Regions from separate parts of the Arthrobacter sp. AB6 genome, predicted to be linked through region 1. Evidence: predicted binding sites of a transcription regulator. Region 1 holds the regulator's gene; the other holds the start of a gene.

Region 1 (7,530 bases):
GTCCGCGAGCCGATGGTGGCGGCCACCATCCTGGCGCCGAACGAATTCGTCGGTGCCATCATGGAGCTGTGCCAGAGCCGCCGCGGCGTCATGGGAGGAATGGATTACCTGTCCGAGGACAGGGTGGAAATCCGGTACCGCCTGCCGCTCGCCGAGATTGTGTTCGACTTCTTCGACATCCTCAAGTCCAAGACCCGCGGCTACGGCTCGCTCGACTGGAAGGCAGACGGCGACCAGGTGGCGGACCTCGTCAAGGTGGACATCATGCTCCAGGGCGAACAGGTGGATGCCTTCTCCGCCATCACGCACCGCGACAAGGCCTACGCCTACGGCGTGATGATGACCACCAAGCTGCGCGAACTCATTCCGCGCCAGCAGTTCGAGGTGCCCATCCAGGCGGCCATCGGCTCCAGGATCATCGCCCGGGAAAGCATCCGCGCCATCCGCAAGGACGTCCTGGCCAAGTGCTACGGCGGTGACATCTCCCGTAAGCGCAAACTGCTCGAGAAGCAGAAGGAAGGCAAGAAGCGCATGAAGATGGTGGGACGCGTTGAGGTCCCCCAGGAAGCCTTTATCGCCGCGCTCACCACGGATGAGTCCAAGGACAAGGCCAAGAAGTAGTGGTCACAGCGGCCGGCGCCACCGGAGGCCCCTGCAATGCCTAGCACTCTTCCCCTCGGCGACCCGGTGCCGTCGGACGGTCTCCTGCCTTCGCAGGCAGCCGACGGTGCTGCGGGCCGGGCGTTCGGACTTTACGTCCACATTCCGTTCTGCGCCGTCCGCTGCGGCTACTGCGACTTCAACACCTATACCGCCACGGAGCTCGGCGGCGGCGCCTCGCAGGACGCCTATGCCGCAACCGCCGCCTCCGAAGTGTCCCTGGCAGCCAAGGTTCTGGCGGAATCAGGGCTTCCTGCGCGCCCGCTCAGCACGGTGTTTTTTGGCGGCGGCACACCAACCCTGCTTCCCGCCGGGGACCTCGCCCTGATCCTGCGGCGCGCCATAGGAGAGTGGGGAATCGAGGACGGCGCCGAGGTCACCACGGAGGCGAACCCGGACTCCGTCACCCCTGAATCACTTGCCATCCTGAAGGAAGCCGGCTTCACCCGAGTCTCCTTCGGCATGCAGTCTGCAGTGCCGCACGTCCTCAAAGTGCTTGACCGGACCCACACCCCCAGCCGTGTCCCGCAGGTTGTGCAGTGGGCCCGGGACGCCGGACTGGCTGTGAGCCTGGACCTCATCTACGGCACGCCGGGGGAGTCCCTGGACGACTGGCGGTACTCCCTGGAGACGGCGCTGTCGTATCAGCCGGACCACATCAGCGCCTACGCGCTGATCATCGAGGAGGGCACCAAGCTCGCCGCCCAGATCCGCCGTGGCGAAGTTCCAGGGATCGACGACGACGACCACGCCGACAAGTACGAGCTCGCCGACGACCTCATCACCAAAGCAGGCCTGGGCTGGTACGAGGTCAGCAACTGGGCCCGCACGCCGGAGCAGGCGTGCCGCCACAACCTCGCTTACTGGCGCGGTGACGACTGGTGGGGGATCGGGCCCGGCGCCCACTCGCATGTGGGCGGCGTGCGGTGGTGGAACGTCAAACACCCCACGGCCTACGCCGGACGCCTCGCGCAGGGTGTGTCACCGGCGGCCGGCAGGGAAACCCTGGACCAGGAGACCCGGGGCGTCGAGCGTGTGATGCTCGAGGCCCGCCTCCAGTCCGGCCTCGAAGTGTCGTCGCTGGGCCCGGAAGGACGGCATGAGGTTGCCGGGCTGATCGCGGACGGCCTGGTGGATCCTGCTGCCGCTTTCAGGGGCAGGCTGGTCCTCACCCTCAAAGGCAGGCTGCTGGCAGACGCGGTGGTCCGCCGGGTCCTGCCGGCCTGACCGCACCAAGCAACGCGGGGCCACTTCCCGCCCGATATCCTTGCCGGATTGGGACGGAAGTGACCCCGTGTTGTTCGTGACGGTTACTTGATCCAGCGCAGGTTGTACTGATAGCGGTGCGGCTGGCCACGGTTGACATGGATGCCGGCCGCCACCGAAAAGCAGGTGAGCGCAATCCAGATGAGGGTGGCAATAACGGCGAAGACGTTGCCGATCACGGGGACGAAGACCACCAGGATGTTCGCCACCAGGGCAGCAATGGTGGGCGGGAGGCTGAAGTTCAGGGCTTCCTTGGATTCCTGCGCCGTGAAGGGGCCGCGGTCCCGGAAGATCAGGTAGATCAGCAGCGACGGAACGCAGCCCAGGATGCCCCCGAAGTGCGCCATGGTGGCCCATTGCCGGTCTTCGCTGGCCGTCAGGGGCAGCGCATTCGCGGGAACGCCGTGGTACTCCGAACGGCCCTGGCCGCCCGGGCTGTCCCTGTGATCGCGTGCGTTTTCTGCCACAGTCTGTTCCTTCTGAAGTGCAATGGTGCCGGCTAAGAAAGCTTATTGGGTGTGCCGGGCCTGCAATGTTGCAGGATCCGCAATACCAAGAATACTTGGTACCGGCCCCATATCCGGCCCGGAATGCTTACGCCGGGCAGAGCCGTCCTTCAGGGCACGGTGAGGAAGTCGATGACTTCCTCGACCCTGCCCAGCAGGGAAGCTTCCAGGTCCGCGTACGAGCGGACGGCGCCGAGCAGTTTCTGCCAGCCAAGCCCGATGTCTTCCTTTGTGGCATGGGGCCAGCCGAACGCTGCGAGGATCCCGGTCTTCCAGTCCTGCCCGCGGGGCACTACCGGCCACTGCTCAATGCCCAGGACGGCGGGCCGGATGGCCTGCCACACGTCCACGTAAGGGTGGCCCACAATCAGGACGTTCCCCGCAGCACCCGGCGAGGCCATGACGGCGTCCGCAACGCGGGATTCCTTGGAATCCGGCACCAGGTGGTCCACCAGGACGCCCAGGCGCCTGCCCGGTCCCGGCCTGAACTCTGCAACTGCCGCCGCCAGGTCATCAATGCCGTGCAGGGGTTCGACGACGATGCCTTCCACGCGCAGGTCGTCTCCCCAGACCTTTTCCACCAGTTCGGCGTCGTGCTTTCCTTCCACCCAGATGCGGCTGGCCTTGGCCACCTGTGCCCGGTGGCCGGCCACCCGGACGGACCCGGAGGCGGTCCGGCCGGGTCCGGCAACGGCACCGGCGGCCTGCCGCGGGGCCGGGGGCAGGAGCTTAATGGCCTGGCCTTCGAGGAGGAACCCGAAACCAAGCCGGAAGGACCGGGATTTTCCGCGCCTGTCCTCCAGGGCGACCACGTGCATGCCGCCGGATTTTTCCACCCGGGTCACGGCGCCCACCCAGCCGGACTGGACATCCTCAAGCACCATTCCCCGTTCAACGGGAACCTCGGGCAGTTCAGTTTTTGCGGGAGCGGACAAGTCGCGTGGGCCCCAGTTCTGGTACTGCATGGTTTCACTCCGCCTAGCGTTCGGTCACAGGTCCGGATTTTCGCCCGGAGCGGTACCAATGCTAGCAACGGCGGGAGTCATAATAGACTGTTAGCACTGAGGCATGTCGAGTGCTAACCCTTGAGGTGGCACAGCGCGGGCGGCGCGTCCGCCCGAACCCTGGATGGAGGTGGAGTATGAGCGAGCCACGCAAACTTGAAGTGCTGCGTGCAATCGTGGAGGACTACGTCCATTCCCGGGAACCCGTGGGTTCCAAGGCCCTGGTGGAGCGGCACCATCTCGGTGTGTCCAGCGCAACGATCAGGAACGATATGGCCGCCCTGGAGGAAGAGGGCCTGATCACCGCTCCGCACACCAGCGCCGGGCGTATCCCCACTGACAAGGGTTACCGGCTCTTCGTGGACCAGATCTCGGCCGTCAAACCCCTGTCCCAGGCTGAGCGCAGGGCCATCCAGTCGCTGCTGGAAGGGTCTGACGACCTGGACGACGTTCTTGACCGCACGGTCCGCCTGTTGTCGCAGCTGACCAACCAGGTTGCCGTGGTCCAGTATCCGCACCTCAGCCGGGCACTGGTCCGCCATATCGAGTTCGTCCTCCTCGCACCGCGTAAGGTGCTGGTGGTGCTGATCGCGAACAGCGGCAAAGTGGAACAGCGCGTTATCGACGTCGGCCAGGACCTGGGGGACGACGCCCTCGCCACCCTGAGGGCACGGTTCCTTGGCTCCCTTGCCGGCACTCCGCTGAGCCAGCTCGCGCAGTCCCTGCCGGCAGTGGTGGCCACCGCCGGCCCGGGGCAAAGGCAGGCGGCCCAGGCCCTCGCCGTCGGCCTCGAGGGCCTGGCCCAGAGCAGCCGGGAGGACCGCATGGTCATGGCGGGCACCGCCAACCTTGCGCGGTCCAACGTGGACTTTCCGCTCAGCATCGGACCGGTCCTGGAAGCGCTTGAGGAACAGGTGGTCATGCTGCGCCTGCTAAGCGAAATGGCGCAGGACCATCGCGGGGTGGCCGTCAGCATCGGCCGCGAGAATCCCTACGACGGCCTGGCCGAGGCCTCCGTCGTTGCCACAGGGTACGGACCGGACCACGTTGCGAAAATTGGTGTCCTGGGACCAACCAGGATGGATTATCCCACCACCATGGCCGCAGTCAGGGCCGTTGCCCGCTACCTTTCGCGGATCCTGGGACCCTGACGTTTTCCCGTCCCCGGGCATGCAGAGCATTTTCCGCAGTCCAACTGCAGGCAGTACAACAAGGAAGAGATACAAACTTTGAGCAGCCACTACGACGTCCTTGGAGTCTCACCGGAGGCCACGGGAGAAGAGATCAAGAAGGCCTACCGCAAACTGGCGCGCACCCTTCACCCGGACGTCAACCCCGGTGAAGACGCGTCGGACCGCTTCAAGGCCGTGACCCACGCCTACGAGGTTCTGTCGGACCCGCAGAAGCGCCGTGTCTACGACACCACCGGCAACGAGAACGGCACGGACAACGGCTTCGGCGGAGGCGGCTACGCCGGCCAGGGATTCGCGTTCCAGGACATTTTCGACACGTTCTTCGGCGCCGGCGGAACAACCGGCCCGGCTTCCCGCGTCAGGCGCGGCCAGGACGCGCTCATCAGTGTCCGCATCGAACTCCGCGACGCTGTCTTCGGCGTCAACAAGAAACTCGAAGTGGACACGGCCGTCACGTGCCCCACCTGCGAAGGTTCCTGCTGCCGGCCGGGAACCCATCCGGAACGCTGCGACATCTGCGGCGGCAGCGGCCAGGTCCAGCGGGCCGTGCGCTCCATCCTGGGACAGGTCATGACCGCCGCCCCGTGCGGTACCTGCGAGGGCTTCGGCACCGTCATCAAGGACCCCTGCAATGAATGCAGCGGCCAGGGACGCGTCCGCAGCCGCCGTTCGCTGACCATCAAGGTTCCGGCCGGCGTAGCCACCGGAACCCGCATCCAGCTCTCCGGCCAGGGCGAAGCAGGTCCGGCCGGCGGCCCCGCCGGCGACCTCTACGTCGAGATCCGCGTGAACAACGACGCCACCTATGTCCGTGATAACGACGACCTCCACGCAACCCTGCACATTCCCATGACCGCTGCCGCACTGGGCACCGAGGTGAGCCTGGAAACGTTCGACGGACCGCAGGAAATCGACGTCAAGCCCGGCACCCAGTCCGGCGAGATCATCACACTTCGCGGACTTGGCGTGACCCACCTTCGCGGGTACGGGCGCGGCGACCTGAAAGTGCACCTCCAAGTCGAGACTCCAGCCAAACTCGACGCCGCGCAGGAGGACCTCCTGCGTCAGCTTGCCAAGATGCGCGGCGAGCAGATCACCGAGGGCAAGCTTGCAGCCAGCGGGGGCATGTTCGCCAAGCTCCGGGACCGGCTCGGTAACCTGTAGCGGTGAGCAATCCGGTCTTTTTCACCCCTCCCGGTTCCCTTGACCAACTGGTGGCGGGAGACGTCTTTGTCCTGGATGGGCCGGAGGCGCGGCACGCCGTCACAGTGAAGCGGCTTGCCCCCGGCGAGTCCGTTGACATCGTGGACGGCGCCGGGACCCGTATGAGCGGAAAGGTGGTTGCGGCCTCCTCCTCCGGGCTGGGTGTTGAGTGTGCTTCCCTTGCTGTTGAGCCGCAACCGGGGACCAGGCTGGTGCTGGTACAGGCACTGGCGAAGGGCGACCGCGACGAACTTGCCATCGAGACGGCAACTGAACTCGGGATCGACGCCGTCATACCCTGGCAGTCCGAACGGTCCATCGTCCGGTGGAAAGGCGACCGGGCCGCGAAAGCCCACGCCAAATGGCAGTCCGTGGTCACGGCAGCAGCGAAGCAGGCGCGCCGCGCGTGGGTTCCCGAGGTGCGGCCCGCCGTCGACACCGCCGCGCTGGCCGCCCTCGTGGAGGCTGCAGGGCTTGCCGTGATCCTGCATGAAGACGCGGTTCGCCCCTTGCGGACCGTGCTGGAAGCATGGCAGCGCGGCGGAACCTCAACGGAGCCCCGCGAAGTCCTCCTGATCGTTGGGCCGGAAGGCGGAATCAGTCCTCGGGAAGTAACCCGGCTGTGCGGCAAAGGTGCCGTCACGGCCCTGCTGGGGCACCATGTGCTGCGCTCATCCACCGCCGGCCCCGCCGCCGTCGTGCTTGCCAGCGACGTCCTGGGCCGCTGGGCGGCGCATAGTGCCGAACCTGCGGGTTGAGCAGGGCGCTAACGCTGCAGGGTGCAGGCTAGCGGACTTTGAAAGCCCGCGAGTCCTCGTTCTGGTCCGGCTGCCCGTCCGCGCCGGCCTGGGCCACGCGCAACTCGTAGTCGCCGGCAGGCAGCGTGAGGGCCAGCGTAAAGACCCCTCCCTGACCGGGCTGGGCGGACGCTGTTGTTTCACCGGTGAGGAACGGTGCCTTGCTGCCATCCTGCTCCGCCCGCTGGATCTGCCAGCGCAGCTTGCTGCCGGCCAGGGTGCTGCGGCCAGTGATCTTCACGCTTCCGTCGGCAATTTCCACATTTTCCTGCGGATCGATGATCCAGACGGGCGCCACCATGCCCGCGCCCCTCGTCATAAGGTCACCCAGCTGGACGTGGTCGAAAGCAACGTAGTCCGTGTGCCCATCCACCAGGATCCGCACCCGGATCTGCTGCCCGGAATCGATGAGTCCGGAGCTGGCCGCAGCGGCCGTGGCCGTATAGACAAGCTGCTGGACGGCACGGGCCGCCATGTCGGCGTCGAGGTTGCTGTTGAACGCGTCCTCGGACACGTCCACCGTAATAACGTCTTTGCCGGAAATCGAGGTGGCCAGCTTGCTGGGATTCTGCCAGGGGGTGAAGAAGTCCGGGTCAAGCGGCTTATCCTTCATCATCGCCCGGAGGGCACGCGTCACGGGGTTTTCCTGCTCCGGCACGTCCCGGAACTCCCGGTAGAGGAATACGTTGCTGCCGGTGCGGCCAATCCAGTACACCGGCGCCTTGTTGGAGGACTGCGTGGTTTCAAGCGGGGCGCTGGTGGATGGCGCGGTGCCGGTGGCGGCAGGTCCGGAGTTCAGGAGGCCGGTGGGTGCAGGATTCGGCTCGGCCAGGCACCCAGCCAGGAGCGGGCCCACTGCCAGGACCACCGCGAGGACCGCAGGGCGCGCACGGCCCCGGCG
Region 2 (7,530 bases), on a different contig from region 1:
GCCTGGACAAGTTCACGCCGGACATCTTCGACCGCCCGGTCACGGACCTCATTTCCGCCACGGCGCCCTCGGCCTGGCGCAAGGAGCGCGGCATTGAGATGACCTCCATGCAGCGCTCAAGGCTGCGCAGGGTCGCGAAGGAGTACGTCAGGCCCGGGGTCCACATCGCGGACCTGCACACGTCCCTGCTGCTGGTCCAGGAGCAGCGTGCACTGTGGGCAGGCTATGCCACCACGCAGCGGCATCCCGCTGTTCCGTCCGGGCTCGCCGAGATGAACGCCATGTACCGTTCGCTGGACAGCGACCTGGCCCGCCTGGGTGATGCCCTGCGCCACACGGAGGCCGGCGGTTCCCTGGCTGCCGTCCGGTTTGAGGAGCTCATGGAGCGGCTTGAACGGCTGGTGGCTGATACCGAAACACTGAAGACACTGCCCGAGCGCACCCTGCTGGTTGAGAACATGCGCGAGCACGGGCTCGGTGAGCTCCTGGCCGATCTCGCGGAGCGCGAGGTTCCGGCGGGGTCCGTGGCCGCCGAACTTGAGCTGGCCTGGTGGCAGTCCGCCCTTGAAGCCATGATCAGCGGCGACGACTACCTGGCCATGTCCGACGGCGACGCGCTGCGGAAGCTGGAGGCCGAGTACCGCCTTGCGGACAACGCCCACATTGCCAGCGGCGCCGCCCGCCTCCGCTGGGACCTCGCCGAGCGGTGGCGCAGCGCCATCGCCGCCCACCCCCGCCAGGCGGACCTCCTGCGGAGCCTGCTCAAGGACGGCAGGGTGTCCCTGCCGTCGCTGACGGCGCAGGCGCCTGAACTGATCGGCACGCTGGTTCCGGTCTGGTCCGTCAGCCCCTATCTCATGACCGGCCTGCTGCCGGCGGAGCAGCGCTTTGACGCGGTGGTCATCCTGGATGCCGAAGCGACGTCGCTCCAGGCCGTGCTGCCGTCCATCGCCCGCGCCGGGCAGGTCATTGCCTTCGGCGACTCCCGCATCGCCAGCCCCCGCACGTTCACCGTCGGCGTCGAGCGCCTGGCGGCCGGCGAATCGGCGCACCAGCGGGTGGAGAGCGCCTTCGCTGCCTTGTCCAGGGTACTTCCGGTGTGGCGGCTCAACTTCGTCTACCGGGCGGTGGACGAGGACCTCGTGCTCCAGCTGAGCAAGAACTTTTACGAGGGCGGCCTCCGCCGGCTCCCCGAGGGGCAGTCCGCCACGGGACTGGACCGGTCGCTGCTGGTGGAGTACCTGCCGGACGGCACCGGGTTGCCCAGTGCGGGCCACGAGGGCGTGGAATCGGTGGTGGCGGAAGTCAACCGGGTGGTCCAGCTGGTCTTCGAGCACGCCCGGCTGCGCCCGCGTACCTCGCTGGCCGTGGTTACGGCAAGCCTCCGCCATGCGGCCAGGATCGGGGAATCCATCCGGCTCCAACTGCCCAACTACCCGGCCTTGGCGGGCTTCTTCGGAGCCGGTCCCGAGTCCTTCCGGGTTGTGGATCTTGAACGGGCCCAAGGGCTGGTGCGCGACCATGTCATCTTCTCGCCCGGCTTTGGCCGCACACCGCACGGGCGCGCACTGCACAACTTCGGGCCCCTCTCCGCCGAGGGCGGCCGGGAGAAGTTCGCCCTGGCCATGACCCGCGCCCGCAGGTCGATGCACGTTCTCACCTGCTTCCGGCCCGAGGACCTGGACCACACCAGGCTGACGCACGGCGCCGTGGACCTGTACGCGCTCCTTGACCGTGAAATTGCGGGAAACACGGACCTCGGAACTCCGGCCTCGCGGGCCGCGGCGAGCGAGCAGGCCCTTGGAGCCGATCCGCTGGTGGCCGACCTCGGAGACCGCCTGCGCGCCCGCGGCGCCCGGGTGTGGCACCAGTATGACGGCGCCATTGACGTGGTGGCCGCCGCGGATCCGCTGAACACCATGGGCCAGGAGGACGCTGACCTCCCCTGGCCGGTGGCGATTGAATCCGATGGCACCGAACAGTACCGCGCCCTGAGCGTTCGGGAGCGGAGCCGGTTGCGCCCGCAACTGCTGGAGCGCCTTGGCTGGCGCTACATGCCCCTGTGGACCATCGAGGTGTTCACGGATCCGTCCGCCTGCGCCGACCGCATCGCAGGCTACCTGGGCCTCGAAAAGAACGCACTCTCCGGGCGGACAGCCACATCCATCGCCTTCCTGGACGACGACGTGGACCAGGCGCTCAACGGAATCGACGCCGCGTCCCGGCACGCAGCATCGGACCATGAACCAGCAGAGGCCGAAGGCCTGGACAGCAAGGAGGCGGGTGCGATGGCCCCGGACCACGAGAAGAAAGACTCTTCGGACACCGGCCAGGCGGGCGCGGGCGCGCTGCCTGGCACTCCCGCCCTGCCAAACAAGGCAGCCGAAGACGAACCCCGGGGCTGGGGCGACCGCGAAGACGACGACCACGATTCGTGGCTGAAGGAACAGAAGCCTCCCCACTGGGGCTGAGGAGGCTAGCAGCGGGGCAAGAGCCCTGCCCCTGTGGAAGTGGCTGGCGCCGTGGCTCGGCGCCAGCCACGCTGTCGCCCCCAAGGCTACGGTCCGACCAGGACGAAGAACAGTTTCCCCCGGGTGGAGGATCCGGCGAGCCGGGCAGCCTGTTCTGCGTTGGCTGCCACCACCATGAGCCCGTCCGTCTCCGCCGTGCCCAGCCACTGGCCGCCTTGCCCGCCTTGACCCGAAGTCCACAGCACCGGAACCCCTGAAGCCAGGACCTCCGGCGGCCCCTGCTGGTCGTAGCCGATGGCTGCCGTCAGCACCACGTTCACGAGCTGGCCCGGCGAGACGAGCTGGATGGATGACGGATCCGCCATGCGAAGGGGAACAGCCGCTGACCCTGGGGGAGTTCCGGCAAGTAGCCCCGGACCGAGCAGTTGGGCATCCGTGAGCAGCTGCCCCCTGCGCAGCGGGGCCGCAAGTTGCTTCCCGGCCGCCTCGCCCGGTTGATTGAGGAACCCGTCGGACAGCATTCCGGGCGGTACCTGGACAGAGGCGAGGTCCGCGGCTGCCATTGCTGTGCCTGCGGGAAGGTCGCGGGCGGCGGCGAGCGCAGACACGGTGTAGACCGGCGCCGGCGTAAGTTGCTGGACCGTGATGGCGGCTGCGGCGCAAAGAAGCAGCGCGGCCGCCAGCCGCCTGTTGCGGCCCAGCCAGGAGGCAAAGCGGGCCAGCGGGCGGCGGCTTGCGTTGCGGCCGGCGCCGCGGCTCCTGCCGTGGGGGCCGCTGCGGTGTGAGGCCCCGGGGAGTCCAGGTCTGTACGAGGCGCTTGATATAACCTGGCGTTGCTGTCCGTGTGCGGGCATGTGCCTACGCTAGAGGCGCCAACGGCCGCCGCGGCAGGTGCGCCTGCCGCTATGTGGACAACGCGGCCCGGCTGACAGGCAACCGCCTGGTCGGAGGAACGTGGATCAGCTAGCGGCGGCAGCCGGAGCCGGAGCAGCAGGTGCGGCCGCAGGCGTTGCTGCCGGCGCCCCGGAAGCGGCAGAAACCGTGCTGCCCTTGGCGTCCCGTGAGTCGGTGCGGTAGAAGCCGGAACCCTTGAAGACGACGCCCACGCTGTTGAACTTTTTGCGCAGGGTACCCTGGCATTCGGGGCAGGACGTCAGAGAGCCGTCCGAGAACGACTGGACGATGTCAAAGGCATGGCCGCAATCCTTGCAGGCGTACGCATACGTTGGCACTGGTGCTCCTCCTCTTGGGCAAACGAGAGGTCCCGGACGGCCGCAGGATTATCCGGATGGATGTCCATTAGCAGTCGCAGGGCCTGAGTGCTAATTCTACCATCCTCGCGGGCGGGCACGTCCCCGGTCAGGGGGTGTCCCGCAGGCTCCGGAACCCGGAGGGAAGCACGACGCCGGGCACGGGCCGATCGAATGCCTCTACCGGAATCCTGCCCGCAGGCAGCAGTTCCCCGTCGTAGATCACCGCGGCCAGCGGAATATGCTTCCCGGCTGATTCGAGGTGGCCCAGGAACTTGTCGTAGTAACCGCCGCCCTGGCCTACCCTGCTGCCGGCGAGGTCAACTGCGGTGGCAGGAATAAAGAGCGCGGCAGCTTCCCCGGCCACCTCAATTTCATGCCGTGCCCCCACAGGCTCCAGGATAGGGGCAAACGTGCTCCTCACCAGGTCGACGCCCGGCGCCCAAAAGACCCACTTCAGCTCCCGCCCCGGCTCGCAGACGGGAAGCAGGACTTTGTGGCCGGCGTCGTGGAGGGCCGCGATCAGAGGCAGCGTGGGCGGTTCCGCCCCGACGCCGAGGTAGGCGCAGACCGTCGCTGCCTTCCCCTGGGTTACCGAATCGGCCCACGCTGCCCCGTGCTTCGCCAAGGCTTCCCCGGCATCCTGCCGCTCCTGGAGCGTCAGCAAAGCCCGACGGCGGCGATGGGCAGCGCGTATATCGTCCTTGGCTGCCTTTGTATCCTCGAACGTCATTCTTCCTCCGTAGCTGCCGCACGGCGCCGGCCGGTGACCGGGCCGGCGCGTTGTTGCCTGTTCCGTCTGTCAGTAATGGGCGTTGCCCGCCATCCCCTGATTACTGAATGCTTGACGCTGACGTTAGATTAGTCCGGTGACTACCAGTAATCCGAGAGTGCGCAAAGCCGTCATTCCTGCCGCCGGACTTGGCACCCGGTTCCTGCCGGCAACCAAGGCGATGCCCAAGGAAATGCTTCCCGTCGTGGACAAGCCTGCCATCCAGTACGTGGTTGAGGAAGCCGTGCACGTCGGCCTCAACGATGTCCTGATGATCACCGGGCGGAACAAGCGGGCGCTGGAAGACCACTTCGACCGTGTGCCGTCACTTGAGTCCACCCTTGAAGGCAAGGGGGATACCGAGAAGCTCGCTTCCATCCAGGCGGCAAGCAACCTGGGCGACATCCACTACGTCCGGCAGGGGGACCCGCACGGACTGGGCCATGCCGTACTTCGGGCGAAGCAGCACGTTGGCGATGAAGCCTTCGCCGTGCTGCTGGGCGATGACCTCATCGATGCCCGGGACGAACTGCTCGGCACCATGATTGATGTTCAGGCCAAAACCGGCGGGTCCGTCGTGGCACTCATCGAAGTGGAACCGTCGCAGATCAGCGCCTACGGCTGCGCTGATATCGAACCGATCGACGGCGAGTCATACGTGCGGGTCAACCGCCTCGTGGAGAAGCCGACTCCGGAGGAAGCGCCCTCCAACCTGGCGCTGATTGGCCGTTACGTACTCCACCCGGCCGTTTTTGGCGTCCTCGAGCGCACCGGTCCTGGACGGGGCGGCGAAATCCAACTGACAGACGCTCTCCAGGAACTGGCAACCGGTGACGGCGAAGGGCACGGTGTCTACGGCGTCGTGTTCCGGGGGCGGCGGTACGACACCGGGGACAAGCTCAGCTACCTCAAGGCCTGCGTCCAGCTGGCCATTGACAGCGAGGACCTCGGCCCCGGCCTGCGGGAGTGGCTGCCCGGCTTCACCGCCAGCCTTTCCAAGTAGCGCCATGCGCCCTGGTCCCATCTGGCCCGTGACCCTGGAGTGCGGGGATCTGGTCCTGCGGCCCATCCGGTACCGGGACAAGAAGGAATGGACCGAAGTCAGGTCCCGCAACAGCCAGTGGCTGGCGCCGTGGGAAGCGTCCAACCCGGATCCTTCCGGCGGCCTGCCGGACTACCGGCATATGGTCCGGTCATTGAAGGCGCAGGCGTCCCAGGCAACCGCTTTGCCCTTCCTCATCACCGAGCGGCGGCCCGGCAGCGTCAGGCCACCCATTATTGGCCAGCTGACCGTTTCGTCGATCGTCTGGGGCTCGGCCATGATGGCGACCCTCGGCTACTGGGTGGACCAGGCCTGCGCGGGCCGCGGCATCGCGCCCACCGCCGTCGCCATGGTGACGGACCATTGCTTCAAAACCTTGGGCCTGCACAGGATGGAAATCAACATCCGGCCAGAGAACGGACCCAGCCTCCGTGTGGTGGAGAAACTCGGGTTCCGGGACGAAGGCTATAGGCCGCGGTACCTCCACATCAACGGTGAATGGGCCGACCACCGCTCGTTTGCCTTGACGTCGGAAGAGGTCCCGGAGGGTCTCCTCCGGCCGTGGCTGGCCTCACAGCGGTCATAAATCCAGTGAATTGGCGGTTGCGCCACGACACACCGCAGCCAATGCTGCCGCAGCGGGCCGGATGCTCATACGGTTTTGAATGTGGACTTCCCCCTTAGCAGCTCAGTGATCCTTGTGGTTGCCGTTGTGCTCTGGATTGTGTGGGTTGCGCCCTACGTCCTCCGGAACCGCAGGCACCAGTTCCAGCCCGCCGGCGATTTCCTGGCAGACACCGCAGCCGATGAAGCACCGGAACCGCCAGCCGCTTTGGTTATGAACGTCGCCGCCCAGCAGGAGAACGCCATGGACACCAGGAAGAGCGCCGGACCCGGGACCGCTGCTGCCGGCTCACCGGCCGGGGCCAAGTTCCGCATACGCTACGGCCGGACGGCAATCGCCCTCATCGGGCTGCTGTCGTTGGCCACCGCATTCGTTTCCGGAGCGCTCCTCCTTTTCGGGCTGGCCGCTCCGTTCCTTCCGCTGACGTGCGTCGGACTTACCACCGGATCCGTGGTCCTGCTGCGCTGGCTGGCTGTCCGGGACAGGAGGGCCAAGGTTAACGCAGCCTTCCGGTCCGCGATGACAGCACCGCCCCGGCAGTCCAAGGCCGCCGGCAAGGTTCCGCCGAAGCCGGAAGCAGCGCCGGCAAAGCCGGACAACCCGCTTTTCGACGCCGAGGCGCACCAGCCAAGGGTAAAGCCGCTGACGGCAATGGAACTGCGCGAGGCTGCACTTGCCGTCGCGGTGGCCGCGGGCGATCCGAGTGCCGCAACAGCCGGCGCAGCGGCCGCTGCGCCGGCGTCCGCCACGTGGGAGCCCGTAGAGGTTCCCAAGCCCGTCTATGTTGAGGCAGCCAAGGCCGAGCGCCCTGCCCCCGAGCCTCTGGAGCTCCCCGAGTTGCCGAAGGCTGTTGGCAAGCCGTCCCTAAAGCAAGGTGCTGCCGCCGCGCCGCCTTCGGGTGCTGCCGCCGCTGACGGCCCCCAGCTTTCCAAGGCGCAGAGCGCCCTCAGTAATCTCGACGACGTCCTGCAGCGCCGCCGCGCCTGACCCGACAAGTGCTCACCAGGGCAGACAGTTTCCCGTGAACCGGGTTCGGCATGGCGGTTTGGCATTCTGCCCGGAAAATTTGTAGCCTAGGGTCACCGGTGCCGCACCTGCAGGGGCGGAGGGTTCCGGGGCTATAGCTCAGTTGGTAGAGCGCTTCGTTCGCATCGAAGAGGTCAGGAGTTCGAATCTCCTTAGCTCCACAAAGTACGGGCCTCCACGAGGGTTCGATAGCCCGGAATAAGCACATTCGTAACACTTTGGGGCCTGACGTTAGGCCAACGGTGCAGACCCGATCCTGGGCTCGATCCGTGAGGAAGCGAAGGCCATCGGTTATGGCTCCCCGACCCTTGGTGCGGCAGCTTTGACGTGAGAAAACGCGGGCC

Evidence for each region. Region 1 encodes HrcA, which represses chaperone genes, less so after heat shock. Its sites were predicted from a motif close to TTNGCACTCGNNNNNNNCGAGTGCNAA; they were not measured.
Region 2: a site for HrcA is predicted at 3,771-3,797, ahead of Q9R30_RS15920 (FmdB family zinc ribbon protein). Genes of this name have one in related genera too.

The regions. Positions count from the first base shown of each region.
Region 1 is NZ_JAUZVL010000012.1:21,235-28,764, reverse strand. It holds gene lepA (translation elongation factor 4) at 1-621, shown strand, start outside; gene hemW (radical SAM family heme chaperone HemW) at 658-1,887, shown strand; gene Q9R30_RS11200 (DUF4870 domain-containing protein) at 1,971-2,393, opposite strand; gene Q9R30_RS11195 (DUF3097 domain-containing protein) at 2,543-3,397, opposite strand; gene hrcA (heat-inducible transcriptional repressor HrcA) at 3,574-4,587, shown strand; gene dnaJ (molecular chaperone DnaJ) at 4,666-5,793, shown strand; gene Q9R30_RS11180 (16S rRNA (uracil(1498)-N(3))-methyltransferase) at 5,796-6,590, shown strand; gene Q9R30_RS11175 (GerMN domain-containing protein) at 6,619-7,530, opposite strand, start outside.
Region 2 is NZ_JAUZVL010000023.1:44,758-52,287, reverse strand. It holds gene Q9R30_RS15930 (DUF4011 domain-containing protein) at 1-2,471, shown strand, start outside; gene Q9R30_RS15925 (RcpC/CpaB family pilus assembly protein) at 2,558-3,325, opposite strand; gene Q9R30_RS15920 (FmdB family zinc ribbon protein) at 3,431-3,703, opposite strand; gene Q9R30_RS15915 (5-formyltetrahydrofolate cyclo-ligase) at 3,831-4,454, opposite strand; gene galU (UTP--glucose-1-phosphate uridylyltransferase GalU) at 4,591-5,496, shown strand; gene Q9R30_RS15905 (GNAT family N-acetyltransferase) at 5,501-6,121, shown strand; gene Q9R30_RS15900 (hypothetical protein) at 6,227-7,147, shown strand; tRNA gene Q9R30_RS15895 (tRNA-Ala) at 7,275-7,347, shown strand.